Regions from separate parts of the Mesobacillus sp. LC4 genome, predicted to be linked through region 2. Evidence: predicted binding sites of a transcription regulator. Region 2 holds the regulator's gene; each other region holds the start of a gene.
The links. Region 2 encodes Rex, which represses fermentation and respiration genes when NADH is low (regulators of the CRP and FNR family bind a similar motif). Its sites were predicted from a motif close to TTGTGAAATATTTCACAA; they were not measured.
Positions count from the first base shown of each region.

Region 1 (5,801 bases), on a different contig from region 2:
ATGAAATTGGTATCTTTTTTTTCTTCCTTTTGACAGCTCTTCTTTTTAGCGGCACCTTTTTACTTTATACCTTCTATAAGAAGAATAATAACAGCGGTTAATCCATTTTCACGATTGGCTGTTTGTTCCTGATTCTTTCTGCAATTTCTTCCATCATACCCTTCAATTTTTCGTCCCGATCCTCTGGGGCGATTTTTTTATGGAGAACAGCGTACAGTACAATATCACGAAGCATCAGGAATAACGGGACTTGTTCCTCCCAGCCGTCTGGCAGCGAATTAGCTTTTTGATATCCTTCGATAAAAGCATCCAGAAATAAATTGCCAAAACGATTTCGCTCTGCTTCCTCGCTTGCAGGGATCCGATAAAGGATAGAATAGTACAGAGGAATCGCGATATCCGAAGCGAACCAATGGTAACTTGCATCATCGAAATCGAAAACATGAATCTGTTCTCCATCATAAAAAAAATTCCCGGAGTGAATATCAGTATGGATGATACCGTAATTATCCTTATTTTTCGGCAGTTTTGAAATCATGGCGATCACTTCATTAGCCTTTTCTACTAATTGCCCATCTTCGGCAGGATAATATTTTTCAATTGACAGAAGATCGTCATCATCCCAGTTTGATCGTTCTTTTATGCCTCTAGACGGCTCATAGGATTTGGTCGCAAGATGCATTTTTCCCGTCGTTTCTCCCCATTTTTTGAACAAAGCTTCATTGAATTCATCGGAACGCACACTGACAGCCTTCCCTTTAGCTTTGGCGTATACGCAGCCATAAAATGAACTATTATCGGCCGCCTTAATCTCTTCTGCAAAGTTTCCGCCTTCCGATTGAAAAACCTTGGGTACAGACAGACCATTACTTTTCAAATGCCTCATCCAATCCAATTCGGATAAAACCTCATCCATGTTCCGGTGGGAACTGTGGGTGAGCCTCATGATATATGGCTGGCCATTTTTATAAGTTTCATAAACATAATTCTCGAAATCTCCAAGTTTCTTCACTTCCTCCTCAAGCCCGAAACGCCTCAGGAATTCTCCTAAAATTTCTTGGTTCATCAAGGTGCTCACAGCTTTTTCCATAACTTTGCTTCCCCCTTAACAAATAATCAGTATTTTCTAAATTATATTAGACCATATATTTCACTAGAAAAGCTATTTTTATCTGGTGACTTTTTTTGTAAAATGATATGTAGGAAACCGAAATATTTTTAGAAGGAGAAAATCATGAGCCAATCAGCTGCCGCAGTTAGCGCTAAACCGCAGAATCAAAATGAGACTGCATATAAGATACTCTTCATCATCGGGTTAGTACATTTATTGAATGACTCCATCCAATCCGTCATCCCGGCGATGTTCCCCATTCTTGAAAAATCGATGGGACTTTCATTCACTCAATTAGGAATGATCGCCTTTGCTTTGAATATCGTTTCTTCCATCCTTCAGCCTCTGATAGGAATGGCAACCGACAAAAAGCCAATGCCTTATGCCTTGCCACTTGGTTTGACCTCGACAATGTTCGGTGTTCTCGGTCTTGCATTCGCTTCGAGTTTTGAGTTTGTCATTCTTTCCGTTTTATTCATCGGACTTGGGTCAGCTGTATTCCATCCTGAAGGTTCTCGGGTAGCCTATATGGCTGCCGGTCCTCGCCGGGGATTGGCGCAGTCCATTTATCAGGTTGGAGGCAATTCCGGACAGGCCCTTGCCCCTTTGATCACAGCGCTCATCCTTGTACCGCTCGGCCAATTTGGAGCAGTATGGTTTACGATTGTCGCAGCTATTGCAGTTGGGCTGCTTTTATATATCGCCGCCTGGTACAGCCGGAAATTGGATTATGAAAAAATAGCAGCCAAAGTCAATCAAGCTAACAAACAAGTAAATAGAAAGATCTCAAAAAATATTAAAATGGCGCTTGTCCTGATTTTATTTTTAATTTTCGCCCGTTCCTGGTATATCTCGGGTATGACGAATTTCTATGCATTCTATACGATTGACAAATATGGCCTATCGATTAAAGAGGCTCAAATATTCTTATTTGCCTTCCTTGTTGCCGGTGCGTTCGGCACTTTTTTCGGTGGCCCGCTGGCTGACCGTTTTGGCAAGAAAAACATTATATTCCTTTCGATGATTGCGACTGCGCCTCTATCCGCCATCATTCCATTTATGCCGTACAGCATCGCTTTTGCCCTGCTTACCCTAAGCGGCTTTATGTTGATGTCGAGCTTTTCGGTTACTGTTGTATACGCACAGGAGCTTGTTCCAGGTAAAATCGGCACGATGGCGGGACTGACGGTCGGTCTTGCATTCGGTATGGGTGCTATTGGCTCTGTCGGTCTTGGTTATCTTGCTGACCTGATCGGCTTGCCATTGATGATCATCTGTGTCGGGTTCCTACCTCTGCTGGGACTACTGACAATGTTCCTTCCTTCAGATGAAAAACTGGCTGAATGGCACAGATAGGAATGGTTGAATCATTCCTACTTTATAGAATTAATTATTTCCATTTGCACTTTTATGTTTAGGCATGCCCCTGATAAGGAAAGAAAGAAAGTGAGGATTTAATGAAGGGAGATTATCATGTCTAAGTTTAAGATCAATTATTTTTTTGAAAAAGATTTTTCCGTTTCACGACCTATCGAGGTGGAGGACATTGCTGGAGCCATCCAGGATGCCAAAGACCAAGAAGGGTTGATTGAATTTACTGATGAAGATGATGTTTTTTATCGATTCGATACAAAAGACATTAAACTAATAACGATCACTGAAGCTTAAAAAGATTTCAAAAGGGTGAAGCAATGGCTGCTTCACCCTTTTCAATCTTTATATTACTTTAATGCGTTCAGCCAATTCCTGTTTTTCTTCCTCGCTGAACAAATTCTCCGCCATCGGGAAAAGAATGCTTTCCTCTTTAGCAAAATGGCTCACCAAGGTGTAATTTGCATTTTTTATCATCTGGGCATTTTCAATCATCTTCTCATTTGAAAAACCAATGGTGCCATCCTTTGTATTATGAAGGAAGGTCCCGATAAAGCGCTTTGCCTGATCATGCTCATATTCCATGACGGCAATCGGTCCCATTTCTCTTCCAATATAGGCTGCCATCATCTCAAACAATACGCCTTCCTCTCTCTCTGAATGCGGCTCCAGCTCCGCAAGGAACTCAATGACCATCTCCCTCAGCCTCGAGAAGTTTTCTTCCATTTGCTCCCCTTCTTCGATTTTCTGTGAAAGATCCAAAAGGTTTGCAAGCATCTCCAAGAGTGGCGGATGCTCATTTTTTAATTGTTGAAGACCAGCACTTAATGTAAAACTCGAATCCTGGTTAATACCACTCAAACATCCTGTCATCTTAAATCGGCCTCCTATAATATAAGTTATATTTTAATTATAGGAAGCAATCGTATTAGAGGTTGTGATAGGCATCACAATTTGGATTTATTCAAGAAATTGTGAAGGAAAAATGACACTTTGTTAAAATTTCTAAAAATTTTAACAATTATCCTTCAAATATTATAAATCCTTACATATAATAAAGTTATAGCTAAAAGTAAAAGGAGTGATTTTACCTTGCAGAATACTTTGTACCGCGATTTTTATCAAAAGTCACTTGTTCAAGCAGGGCTTAGCGATAAGAAGGCTTTCATCGACACCCAGTCTGACCTGCTGCATACCCATTTATTGGTTGGGCTTCAAGGGCACCAAAAAGAAGATAGTGAATGCTTCGATTGGAATGTAACGATATACAAATCAGATTCATCTGGAATATATGATGCCGGCAAGCCAGTTTATGCATCAGCACTGTTTGACACCTTTGATGATGCTATGGAGGCAGCGAGGAACATAGAAAAAGAAATCCTCAGTGATCAGCTTCACACAATGCGCCAGCAAGAAAAAATCAGTTAACCCCCTCTTTCATCCCCTCTTTTAAAAAGCTACACCTTTTTTTGAACCCACTTGTGAATTAACTTACATATGATGAATATAGAAACAATTGGTACGATTAGCTTGTAAAGTAAATCCCATCACTTTTTCAAACCATTTTCCCACTAACTGTCAACACCTTTGTACTCATTGTTTTGCTTGTTTAAAATAGTAAAGAGACTGGCGAATTATTTGTCCGCCAGTCTCTTCTAATTAACTATTAAGCAAGCCTGAATACAATGCCGTGACCGCCTTTTGGATATTCCCATTTTATATTCTGGTAAGGGCATCCGATCCGGCAGCTACCGCATTCATGGCAGCCCTCATAGCCTACCTGCATCCTTTTCCCTTCCCACTTGTACACCTCAGCAGGACAGAAAACGGTACAAAGCTTGTCAGGACATTGTGTCATGCAGACGTCATGGTCCAAAACTGTAAGATGCGATTTTGTGTCACACTTAAACCTTAAAAGAAATTGTTTTTCCTCGATGTTTGTCGTTGACATTATTTCACCGCCTTCCAGGCACGATAGATGTCTTGCATAACCTTAAAGGTACCTTTTTCAGCCGTCACGCTGCGCATGATTTCCTTTTGTTTTTCTTTCTTTGGTGTTCCATCAACAGTGAAAAACTTGCTCATTGCCTTGTTCATCATCGGCAGATATTCCTTGAAATACTGCGGGTATGTCTCAAAGGTATGTGCTGCATCCTTATATTTTTCAAGGTCCTTAATGATGAAGCTTCCGAATAACGCTTCTTTATAGCGATTCAAGCTGCTCTCGCTGAAGTCGCCATCCTTTTTGGCTTCAACAATCGCTTCTGCAGCCATTTGGCCTGAAGCCATCGCCATGTTTGACCCTTCACGGTGAATGGCATTGACGAGCTGGGCGGCATCCCCTACTACAAGCACACCGTTCCCCGCAACCCTTGGCACGGAATTGAATCCTCCTTCAGGAATCAAGTGGGCCAAGTATTCTGCCGATTCTCCTCCCTCCAGATACGGACGGACCATTGGATGTTTCTTCAGGTAATCAAGCAGCTCATATGGCTTCAATTTGGCTTTGATCATGCTTGAGAGCGTAGTGCCTACCCCGATGTTCAAACTTTCTTTGTTTGTATAAAGGAAGGCAGTACCAAGATTGCCTTGCGTAGAATCACCGAATATCTCAATTGTCGTTCCATGATTTCCTTCAAGATTGAAGCGTTCATTGATTTTGTCCTTTGGAAGATTGATAACTTCCATAACCGTCAGTGCCACTTCATCAGGCCTGAATTCCCTGTGGAAGCCAAGCTGCTTGGATAGCAGGGAGTTTACACCGTCTGCGAGCACGACAACATCCGCAAACGCTTCTCCATCAGGGCGGTCGGTGCGCACGCCTATTACCTTGCCATTTTCCACAATACATTCTGTGACAACTGTTTCATTAATCAACAAGGCACCCTGTTCGACCGCTTTCTTTGCGAACCATTGGTCAAATTGGGCACGCAGTACTGTAAAGTTATTATATGGTTCAACCGCCCATTCAAGACCTTTGTAGCCAAACTGGACAACCGATTCTTTATCCATCATCCAGAAGCGCTGCTCAACAACAGGCCGCTCCAATGGCGCTTCCTTCCAAAATTCCGGAATGATGTCTTCCATCTGTTTCCGGTAAAGAACCCCACCCATAACATTCTTTGAACCTGGGTATTCACCACGTTCAATCAACAATACTTTCAGGCCGTTTTTGGCACAGTTGTAGGCACATGATGTTCCAGCAGGGCCGGCTCCTACGACGATTACATCAAATTTTTCAGACATAGCTCATTTCCCCGCCCTTCTCTTTGCTGAGCTGTTTGAACTGCTTGATTAGTTTAGGCACTATTTCCAATGC
Region 1 covers NZ_JBGCUB010000004.1:393,914-399,714, reverse strand. Annotated here, with positions in the region: gene AB5I83_RS15295 (phosphotransferase enzyme family protein) at 98-1,090, opposite strand; gene AB5I83_RS15290 (MFS transporter) at 1,235-2,467, shown strand; gene AB5I83_RS15285 (hypothetical protein) at 2,585-2,779, shown strand; gene AB5I83_RS15280 (hemerythrin domain-containing protein) at 2,828-3,355, opposite strand; gene AB5I83_RS15275 (hypothetical protein) at 3,575-3,910, shown strand; gene AB5I83_RS15270 (ferredoxin family protein) at 4,149-4,433, opposite strand; gene AB5I83_RS15265 (FAD-dependent oxidoreductase) at 4,433-5,728, opposite strand; gene AB5I83_RS15260 (electron transfer flavoprotein subunit alpha/FixB family protein) at 5,721-5,801, opposite strand, start outside.
Region 1: a site for Rex is predicted at 3,418-3,435, ahead of AB5I83_RS15280 (hemerythrin domain-containing protein). Genes of this name have one in related genera too.

Region 2 (5,801 bases):
ATTTGTGCACAGATAATGCGGCCATGATTGCTGCTGCAGGAAGTGTTATGTATGAAAAAGGCCAGCGAGCTGATTTAACTTTGAATGGAAATCCAGGTCTAGAGATTACTATCCACAACTAAAGTCGCAAGAGAAAAAAATGTTGTCAGACTCTTCTGTGGATATGTTAGTGTTTCAGAGGTTAATCTGTGTATAATGTGGATAAAATCAGCTATTTTTGTGGATAATGTGGAAAACTATCTGGATAAGCTATAAATCAGTCTTTACTATGTGAATAACTATGTGAACAAAAAGTCCCGGTTTTTAAATCGGGGCTTTTTTGTGGATTATTTGCGCTTTTTCATAGAATATTGTCGAAAATATGCTGGATATGTCATTTTAGGTTGCATGTTGATTTCACAGTGTTTATTCCAAATTGCTTGATTTTGTCGTATTTTTTGTAGTTAATCGGAATATCTCCGCCTATTGCTGCTTGAAAAGTGTCTTTTGAATACAATAACCGAAAATTCTCCGCTTATGAATTCTCTTACATACACGAAAATGAACAATGAATGATAATCGGGCATTCAAAAAATAAATACCGGACACATTCATGTCCGGTATTTCAATCATTAAGCCAGCTCTGTCCACTCTTCCATCAATTCATCGAGTGTCTCTTTGGCGGCTTCAATTTTGCTATTGATTTCTACAGCTTTTTCGTGATCCTGGAAGATTTCAGGGTCACAAAGCAATTCTTCATATTCAGCGACTTCCAACTCCAGCTGTTCAATTCTTGCTTCCACTTCTTCCATGCGGCGTTTGCGCTGGCGTTCGAGTTTTTTGGCTTCTTTGTCTTGCTGGTAGGAGGTCTTGTCCTGCTTGGAGTTATCCACAGCACTTCCCGCTGCTTTGGCAGCCTGTTCGGCCATGGCTCGCAGTTCTTCCTGCTCCAGCTTTTTCTCGACATAGTAATCGTAATCACCAAGGTATTCCGTTGCACCGCCTCGATCGAGCTCAAGGACTTTTGTGGCTATCCTGTTGATAAAATAGCGGTCATGTGAGACGAACAGGATGGTGCCTGGATAATCGATCAGTGCATTTTCAAGCACTTCCTTGCTGTCCAGATCAAGGTGGTTTGTCGGCTCGTCCAAAATTAAGAAATTCGAGTTCTGCAGCATCAGCTTGGCCAGTGCCAAACGTGCTTTTTCGCCACCGCTAAGGGTGGAAACGATCTTTAGGACATCGTCTCCTGAGAATAGGAAGTTCCCTAAGACGGTACGGATTTCTTTTTCAGATTTCAATGGGTATTCATCCCAGAGTTCATTCAAAACCTTTTTGTTCGAGCTAAGTTCTGCCTGTTCCTGATCATAGTAGCCAATCGAGACATTAGAACCGTATTGAATATTCCCTTTAATCGAAGGCAGTTTCTCCACGATGGTTTTTAATAAAGTTGATTTACCAACGCCATTTGGTCCAACCAATGCGGTACTGTCTCCACGTGAAAGATTGAAAAAGATATTTTCAGATACGATGTCATTGTGATAGCCGACAGATAGGGCATCAACCTTCATGACATCGTTCCCGCTTTGTCGTTCGATTTGAAAGCTGAATGAGGCAGATTTTTCATCTCCCTTGGGCCTGTCCATGCGATCGATTTTTTCCAGCTGCTTCCGACGGCTTTGGGCACGCTTGGTTGTGGATGCCCTGGCCAAGTTCCTCTGGATAAAATCCTGGAGCTTGAAGATTTCATCCTGCTGCTTCTCATACAGTTTCATGTCGCGTTCGTAATTCGCAGCTTTCTGATCTAAGTACGAGCTGTAATTGCCAGGAAACTTTGTCAGCTGATGGCGGGAAATTTCATAAACCTGGTTGACGACCTTATCAAGGAAATAGCGGTCGTGGGATACAATCAGGATTGCCCCGTTGTAGCCCTGCAAATACTGCTCAAGCCACGATAGCGTATCAATATCAAGATGGTTCGTCGGTTCATCGAGAATCAAAATATCCGGACGGGTCAATAAAAGTTTCGCCAATGCGAGTCTAGTTTTTTGTCCTCCGCTTAAAGTGGATATTTTTGTGGAATAATCAAAAGAATGGAAGTTAAGGCCGTGAAGGACGGAACGAATATCGGCTTCATATTGGTAGCCGCCTTTTTCCTTGAACTGGACCTGAAGCAGGTCATAATCTTTTAAAACCCTGTCGTATTCTGTCTGGTTAGAAAGAATGTCAGGATCCGACATCTTTTCTTCCAATCTGCGCAATTCTTTTTCCATGCTGTGCAGATAGTCAAAAACGGCCAGCATTTCATCCCAGATGCTTTTCTCGGATTCCAGCCCGGTATTCTGGGCGAGATAGCCAATCATCGTCCCTTTAGGACGGATGATTTCACCGCCATCATGGGATTCATACCCGGCAATGATCTTCAGCAGGGTTGATTTTCCTGCTCCGTTTCTTCCAACAAGCGCAACACGGTCGTTGGTCTGTATTTCAAACTTTATATTCGATAAAATAAGATCAGCAGCAAAATATTTTGATAGCTGATTAACCTGTAATAAAATCATTGTTTTCACCTCTATTGCCTTAGAGATAGTGTAACCCATTAATATAGGCACGGCAATATGTGCGAACTGCTATAGGTTATATGGTATTGAAATTTCACTATGTATTGTGAACACTGAAACAAAGTTCACACACAAGTTTGACAAAATAGTGTATCATTTGATAGAAAGGAGCTTACATATGGCAGAATTTACTCATTTTAACGAAGAGGGCAGAGCAAAGATGGTCGATGTCAGTGAAAAACCGGAGACGGTCCGTACGGCAGTCGCCCATTCAAGCATAACCGTGAATGAAGATATATATGTGAGAATCACTGAAAATAAAATGAAAAAAGGGGATGTACTGGCTGTCGCGCAGGTAGCAGGCATCATGGCGGCGAAAAAAACGTCTGAAATCATCCCGATGTGCCACCCGATTCCACTGACAGGGATTGACCTTTCATTCGATTGGGAGCAAAATGGAAATGACTATGTTTTAAATATCGCCGCAGCTGTAAAAACAAAAGGGAATACAGGTGTGGAAATGGAAGCGTTAACAGCAGCTTCAGCATGTGCGCTGACTGTTTATGATATGTGCAAGGCCGTTGATAAGGGCATGGTAATCGGAAAGACCTATCTGGTCGAAAAAACCGGTGGTAAGAACGGCGATTTCAAGAGAGAAGAAAAGTTGAGATAGAAATACGGACAGGGTGGAGGATGGAGAATGACGAATGATGCTATGAAGATTCCGCAGGCAACCGCAAAACGTTTGCCGCTGTATTACCGGTTCTTATTGAACTTGCATTCTTCAGGTAAGCAAAGAGTATCATCAGCGGAATTAAGTGAAGCGGTAAAAGTGGATTCAGCGACAATCCGCAGGGATTTTTCCTACTTTGGAGCTTTGGGTAAAAAGGGGTACGGCTACAATGTCAATTACCTGCTGACCTTTTTCCGAAAGACACTGGATCAGGATGAATTGACGAAGGTTGCCTTGATCGGAGTCGGTAATCTGGGAACAGCGTTTCTGAACTACAATTTTTCAAAGAACAATAATACGAAAATCGAGATTGCCTTTGACGTAGATCCAGGTAAAGTGGGCACGAAGATTGGTGACGTAGCAGTGTACCATATGGATGATCTCGACAAAGTTGTCGTAGAGGAAGGCATCCAGGTGGCAATTCTGACAGTCCCGTCTGCTGTCGCACAGCCGATAACAGACCGATTGGTGCAGGCAAATATCAAGGGAATCCTGAACTTCACGCCGGCGAGGCTGAATGTGCCTTCATCGATCAGGATCCATCATATTGATTTGGCAGTTGAATTGCAATCATTGATCTATTTCTTAAAGCATTACCCGACAGATACCGAACCAACAGAATCGGCAGAATAAAAAGTAGCTCCTTCAGAGGAAGGAGCTACTTTTTCTGTATATTCTTCAATTTGAAATGAAAAAGGATCATCCTGATGCCAGAACCAAAGTCGAACGTGGCAAGAGCCACTAGTAAGTAGCTGAAGAATCCCCATCCTGAATCGTTTACATTCTGGATGGCGAAATAGGTGAATAAGCTGCCTAACAAGATGTAGACAATGCCTGAAAATAAAGGCGATTGTTTCATAACTTAGAATCCCCCAATAAAACCTTGAATTTTCTCTGCTTCTTTTATCATTCTCTCAATGTCTTCCCTAAATACGGATTGAAGCAGGACAACCATTGTATTCATTGTAACATGGGCGATGATTGGCACGATGATCCGCTTTGTTTTTACATAAAGGAAAGCAAAAGTGAACCCCATTGCAGAGTACAAGATCACATGCTCTGGTTCCATATGTGCAAGCGCAAAAATAACAGAGCTGATCAATCCAGCGAAAAAGAAATTCATTTTCTTATGCAGGCTGCCGAAAATGATCTTACGGAAGACGATTTCCTCTAATATAGGGCCGATGATCGAACTGACCAAAATGACAACCGGGAACATTTCAATCAGCTTAATGATTTCCTGTGTATTCTCAGAGCCCATTTCGATGCCAAGCATATTCTCGATATTGGCGGCGATTGATTGCGCGAACAGTGCGAGGAATACACCTGCGAAAGCCCAGGCGGCTGAGCTTGCTGGAGAGGACGCATCACGTAAGTCCGCATGAGATCTGCGTTCTTTCCTTAAAAGCAAAAGCACGATGACTAGTGTCAGTGAAAAGCTGATCACAAGCCAGTATGGAATCGAGAGGGTCTCCATTTCCTCCAGGCTCTTTCCCATCGCAGCACCGGTGAAGGCGACAATCGGGATGCCAATCAGGCTTGAAAGCTGCATGACGATATAGGCGATAATGATGTACCAGTATTCCTTTTTCAATAGAAAAACTCCTTATCAATGCAGATAATGTATGTCCTGAAATTTTACGTAATAATAAGCCGACCTGTAAAATAAAATACGAGGACAGCTTTGGTTTGGATAGACACTGTCTTTATTCTACTAATAAATGATTGGAAAGTTCAAATTGTAGGGTCAGGAGAAAAAACGGTGGAACCAGGTTTTAATCATTTTGGAGAGCACTTGCGGGATAAGGTGAATAATTTTATGAAAAGGGTCGGAGGAAACATGATCTATTTGGAAACGCCAAGGCTGAAGCTACGTGACTGGTCAGCAGAAGATCTGGAGCACTTTGCAAATATGAATGCGGACCAGGAGGTCATGAAGTATTTTGCCAATACTTTATCAGAAGAAGAAACGCACCAATTTTATCAAAACATTATCTCCGAGTTGGAGGATTGCGGCTATGGGCTGTATGCTGTTGAAGTCAAGGAGACGAAAGAATATATAGGTTTTATAGGATTTCACAGGGCAACTTTCGAAGCGGATTTTACGCCGTGTATCGAAATTGGCTGGAGGCTCAAGAAAGAGTCATGGGGAAATGGGTATGCAACGGAAGGGGCTAAGGCTTGTCTGGAGTATGGATTCAATGAACTGGGCTTTAGCAAGGTCGTCAGTTTCACAGCTGAGATCAACAGACCTTCTATAAATGTCATGAAAAAAATCGGCATGAAGCCTGTCAAGACTTTTCAACATCCTAAAGTGGATAAGGGCAGTCCTTTGAGGAGGCATGTCCTGTTTCAAATAGAATGTTAAGACCGTCAGCAGAGAATTTTCCACGATTCGACAAGGGCATGGGAATCATAATTTTTTAAGAAAAAATCTTGCTTCACGCTTGCAAAAAAAATGGAGATTCATTATTATATAAATTGTGTTAGCACTCTATTGAGGCGAGTGCTAATAAAAATAATTTACA
Region 2 covers NZ_JBGCUB010000014.1:3,072-8,872, forward strand. Annotated here, with positions in the region: gene tsaD (tRNA (adenosine(37)-N6)-threonylcarbamoyltransferase complex transferase subunit TsaD) at 1-122, shown strand, start outside; gene AB5I83_RS22560 (ABC-F family ATP-binding cassette domain-containing protein) at 612-2,540, opposite strand; gene moaC (cyclic pyranopterin monophosphate synthase MoaC) at 2,719-3,213, shown strand; gene AB5I83_RS22570 (redox-sensing transcriptional repressor Rex) at 3,241-3,906, shown strand; gene AB5I83_RS22575 (YdiK family protein) at 3,932-4,132, opposite strand; gene AB5I83_RS22580 (CPBP family intramembrane glutamic endopeptidase) at 4,136-4,867, opposite strand; gene AB5I83_RS22585 (GNAT family N-acetyltransferase) at 5,114-5,641, shown strand.

Region 3 (5,801 bases), on a different contig from region 2:
GCGCGCATGAAGTCGCGTATATCGTGGCCATTTCCATTGAACAGGCAAGTGAAGATCTGGCCGTTCGCTGACAAACGTGACCTTGTGCAGCTTGAGCAGAATGACTCTGATACCGATGAAATGAAGCCGACATTAATATCGGTACCTTTATAGCGGTATTTCTTAGCGACCTCACCGAAATACTCAGGATCAACCGGTTCCAATTCATAGTGCTGGCTTATAAGGTCATGAATCTGTTTCTTGGTGATGACATCGTCCATCTTCCAGCCGTTGGTGCTGCCCACATCCATGTATTCAATGTAGCGAAGCTCCAAGCCTGATTTTTTGCAGAAGTCGGCCATTGGTAGAATCTCAGTATCATTGAGTCCCTTTTTGACAACCATATTGATCTTAACGCCCAAGCCAGCTTTCTTCGCTGCCTCGATCCCTTTTAATACAGGTCCGACGCCGACATTCCGTCCATTAATTTCGCCAAACAATTCATCTTTAAGACTGTCCAAGCTGATATTGACCCGCTTCAGGCCAGCAGCATACAGCTCCTCCGCATGCTTAGGCAGCATTACGCCATTGGTGGTCAAAGCGATATCTTTCAATCCTTCGATGTCATTCAGCATCCTGACAAGAATCGGCAAATCCTTGCGCATCAATGGCTCCCCGCCTGTAAGCCTGATTTTTTCCACCCCAAGCTCTATGAATAACTTTGCTACCCGTTCAATTTCTTCATAAGACAATAACTCGCTTTTAGGAAGAAATACAAAATCAGGGCCAAATATCTCAGCTGGCATACAATACTGACAGCGGAAGTTACATCGATCTATAACAGAAATACGCAAATCGCGGAGCGGTCTATTTAATTGATCTTTTATTATGTTTTTCACCATTATGTGTCAACTCCAATTATAGAAGTGATGATTACTGACATTGTAACAGCAACATAGATTGTTCACTGTTAATATTCTCACAGTAACATTTTTAGTCTTCTATTAGAATAGTAGATTTCATCCTTATGTCTATATTACAACATATAAACTGCCTGGATAGTGTTTTTATGCAGAAATGTCATGATGTTGTCAAAAATCTTTGGGAAATGTAAGCGTCTACGTGTGTTATCAGCGTTATAAGCCCAAAATTTCCTGGTAAAGCAAGAAAAGACCGCATCATGGACGCAGTCTTTCAAAAGCTCATTTTTTTTCCATGGTCATTTCACTGAACATGCCAACAAAGTTCTTGAGTTCGCCTGCCTCATTTTTCACCATGCTGATTGTCAGGAGTTCAGGATAAATCAATCCGTTTTTCTTCTTATTCCAAATCTCCCCCTGCCAGGATCCCTTTTCCGCTATCACTTTCCACATCTCCCTGTAAAAGTCTTCCCCATGTTTTCCGGATTGTAGAAAACGCGGGTTTTTCCCAATGACTTCTTCTGCATTGTAGCCAGTTACAGTCGTGAATGCTGGATTTACTTGTTGGATCGTTCCTTTTACATCTGTAATCATGATTCCCTCAGCCGTGTGGTCGATGATATTTTTAGCAAGACTTAATTTATCCTGATAGTACATCCAGATCACGATAATCAAACTTGCCAGTGCCACCTGTGATAAGGCCATGAAACCGATGGCGTAATGTCCGGTAAGGTTATAAAGGAATGCAAGCATAAGGGGTGGGAAAAATCCTCCTAAACCGCCCATCGCTGATACAATTCCGTTCACGATTCCCGCTTGCTTGGAGAAATAAAGCGGGACTAGCTTGAAGACAGTTCCATTCCCGATGCCAGCACTGATCGCGACTGCGAGACAGCCAACTGTATACAATGTCAACGATGGTGTGAAGGAGAGCAGGATGCCCGAACTGGTCATTCCAGCGAACACTCCCATCAGTATGACAAAAGAGTTGAATTTATCACCAAGCCAGCCGCCAATCGGCCTGAAAAAGGTTGCGAGGGCGATGAAGCCTGCTGTCCTTAGTCCAGCATCTACTTTATCAAGCTCGAAATGAGATACAAGGAAATTGGGCAAGTAAATCGTGAAGGCCACAAATGAACCAAAAGTAATGAAATAAAATAAGCTCAGTGCCCATAGCTTCTGGTTTTTATATACACTCTTGATTTGCTCACCCATAGGAGTCACAACTCTTGGTTCTTTTTTGTCACCAAGGAAAAAGTTAAGGACTGCAAATGCGATTAACAAAATTATGAATAGCTTGACTGTCGGCTGCCACCCTAATTGAGCAGCTATAACCGGTGCTGTAAACGTTGTAACCGCAGTTCCCAGATTTCCTACTCCATATATACCATTAACGAAACCATGGCGTTCCTTCGAATAATATTTCGGTAGTGAGGTGACACCCACAGAAAAGATCGCTCCCCCGATTCCCACAAACAGGCCTCCAATCAACAAATCAATAAAGGAATCAGCCATACTGATGAAATACACAGGGAACAAAAGAAAGGCAAAGCTGGTAAAAAACATTTTCCTTGCTCCATACTTGTTCGTCCAGAATCCAATTGGGATTCTCAGGACAGACCCGAGGACAACAGGAATGGCAGTGGCCATTGCAACCTGGTTCGCATCCAGCTGGATATCCTCTTTAATAAAGGGCATTAATGCGGATAAAATAACCCAGACCATAAATCCGGCCACAAGACTCAACGTTTGAAGTGACAATTGAATGTTCTGTGGTTTCATGATTTCCCCCTTTAGTTTACAGATTATTAAAAATCCCAGACATTATCTTAGATAAATAGTAAGAAAAATCAATAATATTGGATATGACGAACTTCACATCATCTTTTTGTTCAATAAACTGTCACAGTTGGTTCTAAACATGCGAAACACCCGTCATCTTTTATCGATATAATGAAAACAGAGAAAAACATTGTTTCTAAAATGTGAACAAAACCGTCTTAGATTGTGACGAGATTATGAACTTTCCTTTATCAATATTTAGTTAACACTATCCTGATGTTATTATTGGGTCAATAAAGATCTGCCACGGAAAAAACGAAAAGCGCATGCGCCTTGGTCAGACCCGACTAGCGTTGGAGGGCCGACCACTGAAGTCGCTCTTTGACTTCATTGGACGGACCCGAAAACGAAATGTGTAGCCGACTGCCCAGAAACACAGAAACTGGAGACTCCGACAAAGAAGCGCTTTTTGCTTCTGCCGGCGGAGTTGAAGTTTCGAAGTTTCTAGGAGGCGAAACTAGACAAACGTCTCGAGGGTCTAGGCGCAGGAGCTAGACAATTATCAAATTGAGGTTTATGCTTTTTAAAATCAAAAAAAGGGTGATGACCATGCCAAACACAACTAAAGTAACTCATTCAATTCAAATCAAAGAATTACTCCAGTTTGCCGACCGGACGATCCATGTGCCAAAAGGTTCATACCTGTTCCAGGAAGGTATGGAGGCTGAGGAGCTTTACTTGATTCTGGGCGGCAAGGTCCAAATCAGCAAGGTCACCCAGGATGGCCGCGAGCTCGCCTTAAGAATCTGCGGGGAAAATGATATTTGCGGAGAACTGACTCTGTTCACCGATGCACCTAAATATCTCTTGAGTGCACTTATTCTCGAAGATGCAAAAATCGCAGCAATCAGAAAAGATGTAATTGAAAAAGAGATTTTCCACAATCCTTCACTCGCTTTTGAATTCATGAAGTGGATGAGCGACCATTTCCGCAAAACTCAGACTAAGTTCCGCGACCTGGTGCTAAACGGAAAAAAAGGAGCATTATTCTCCACCTTGATTCGAATGACCAACAGCTACGGTGTCCAAAAAGATACCGGCATATTGATTGACTTGCCGCTGACCAACCAGGAGCTGGCTAATTTCTGCGGAACTTCACGCGAGAGCACAAACCGCATCCTGAACGACCTGAAGCGTGAAGGAATAATCTCGGTTAAAAAAGGAAAAATCCTTGTACATGATGTGAATTTTCTGCGCCAGGAAATTGGCTGCGAAAATTGCCCGGCAATATTTTGTTCTATAGATTAAATGAAAAAAAGCGAGTGAATGCCTTTATGGCTTCCCTCGCTTTTTCAATCGTACATGGAGGAGAGCCTCATCAGCTCTCCTGTTTTTGTTTTCGCAGTGCTTTAGGAATGTACACGCAGAATGGCTCGCTCTCCAGATAATCACCTGTCATTGCGTATGCCCGTGAACGTGAACCTCCGCAAACATGCCTGAATTCGCACACTCCGCATTTTCCTTTGTATTCATCCGGATTCCTCAATGACTTGAATACCGGAGATTCCCTGTAAATCTCTGCGAGCGGCTGTTCCCTTACATTTCCTGCTTTCACAGGCAGCAGTCCGCTCGGATAGACATCCCCAACATGGGAAATGAACACGAAACCATTGCCATCGTTGACACCTTTTGGGGCGCGTCCAAGGCCGTCGATTGAGCCAGTCAATCCTTCTTTTGTCAACGCAGTCAAATAATCGATTTCATCAGTGTGATCCTTCGCTTCCCGCATTTTTTGCTGGATGACAACACGGCGATAATGCTGGGCCGCAGTCGTCTTAATGTCAAACTTGACCCTTTTGCTTAAATCATAAAGCCAAGTGAAGACCTTTTCATGCTCTACCGGAGAGATCATGTCCTTCTCCTGTCCACGCCCAGTAGGGACAAGGAAGAATACACTCCAAAGAACACAGTCCAAATCTTCGACCATCTTAGCCATTTCATCTAAATACTCAATATTATATCTTGAAATAACAGTATTGATTTGAATTGGAATTTCGAGCTCATGCAAATACTTGATTCTTTCCATCGTCAGATCAAAAGAACCCGCTGTTCCCCTGAAGTGATCATGGACTTCAGCTGACGGCCCGTCAATACTGAATGCCCAGCGGGATAATCCAACCGACTTCGCCTTCTCAATCGCTTCTTTCGTCACATTGGGTGTCGCACTTGGTGTCATTGAAACACGTACGCCTTTTTTCACGGCATACTCAGCAATATCAAATACATCCTCCCTCATCAATGGGTCCCCACCCGTGAAGACAAGCATCGGATTATTCATTTCATATATTTGGTCAATCAGCACTTTCCCTTCTTCAAAAGACAGTTCACGCGGATCTCTTCTGTATTGTGCTTCCGCACGGCAGTGCAGGCATTTTAATTGGCAGGCTCTTGTAAGTTCCCAAATCACAATGAATGGGTCTTTGTTAAAATCTCTTTCAAACATATTGGCGCCTCCTTAAGTACTTCTCTATAAAAGAAGTATATAAGTGTTTCCAACATGATTAAGTGAACTAACTCACATAAATAGACCCGTAATTGCCTTTTTATATGACAATTTTGTGACCTGAAATATCGTGTCTTCTATAAAATAAAAAAGCAGCAGGAGTTTTCCCTGCTGCTCATTGTTATGAACTTAATCTCTCACACCCAATGCGATTTTTGCGTAACGGGACATCATGTCCTTCGACCATGGCGGGTTGAAGACGATATTCACTTCAGTATCTTTAACTTCCGGAAGGTCGGCAAGCGCCAACTTCACCTGCTCAACAATCGTGCCGGCTAGCGGGCAGCCCATAGACGTCAATGTCATTGTCACTGTCGCAAGCCCTTCCTCGTTCAAATCCACATCATATACAAGCCCTAAATTAACGATATCTACGCCAAGTTCAGGGTCAACGACCATCTCAAGCGCACCCATTATGCTATCTTTTAATTCTTCATCCATCGGTGAACACTCCCTTTTTTATTGCTGTAACCTATCTCTATCATAACAATGATTGATAATCATTTAAAGCGGAAAGGCGTCATATATGCTTTTTAAACCAATTTGCTGTTGCCTCC
Region 3 covers NZ_JBGCUB010000004.1:204,366-210,166, reverse strand. Annotated here, with positions in the region: gene moaA (GTP 3',8-cyclase MoaA) at 1-881, opposite strand, end outside; gene AB5I83_RS14360 (nitrate/nitrite transporter) at 1,182-2,681, opposite strand; gene AB5I83_RS14355 (Crp/Fnr family transcriptional regulator) at 3,291-3,989, shown strand; gene AB5I83_RS14350 (TIGR04053 family radical SAM/SPASM domain-containing protein) at 4,060-5,184, opposite strand; gene AB5I83_RS14345 (metal-sulfur cluster assembly factor) at 5,374-5,685, opposite strand; gene AB5I83_RS14340 (prolyl oligopeptidase family serine peptidase) at 5,765-5,801, opposite strand, start outside.
Region 3: a site for Rex is predicted at 2,763-2,780, ahead of AB5I83_RS14360 (nitrate/nitrite transporter). Genes of this name have one in related genera too.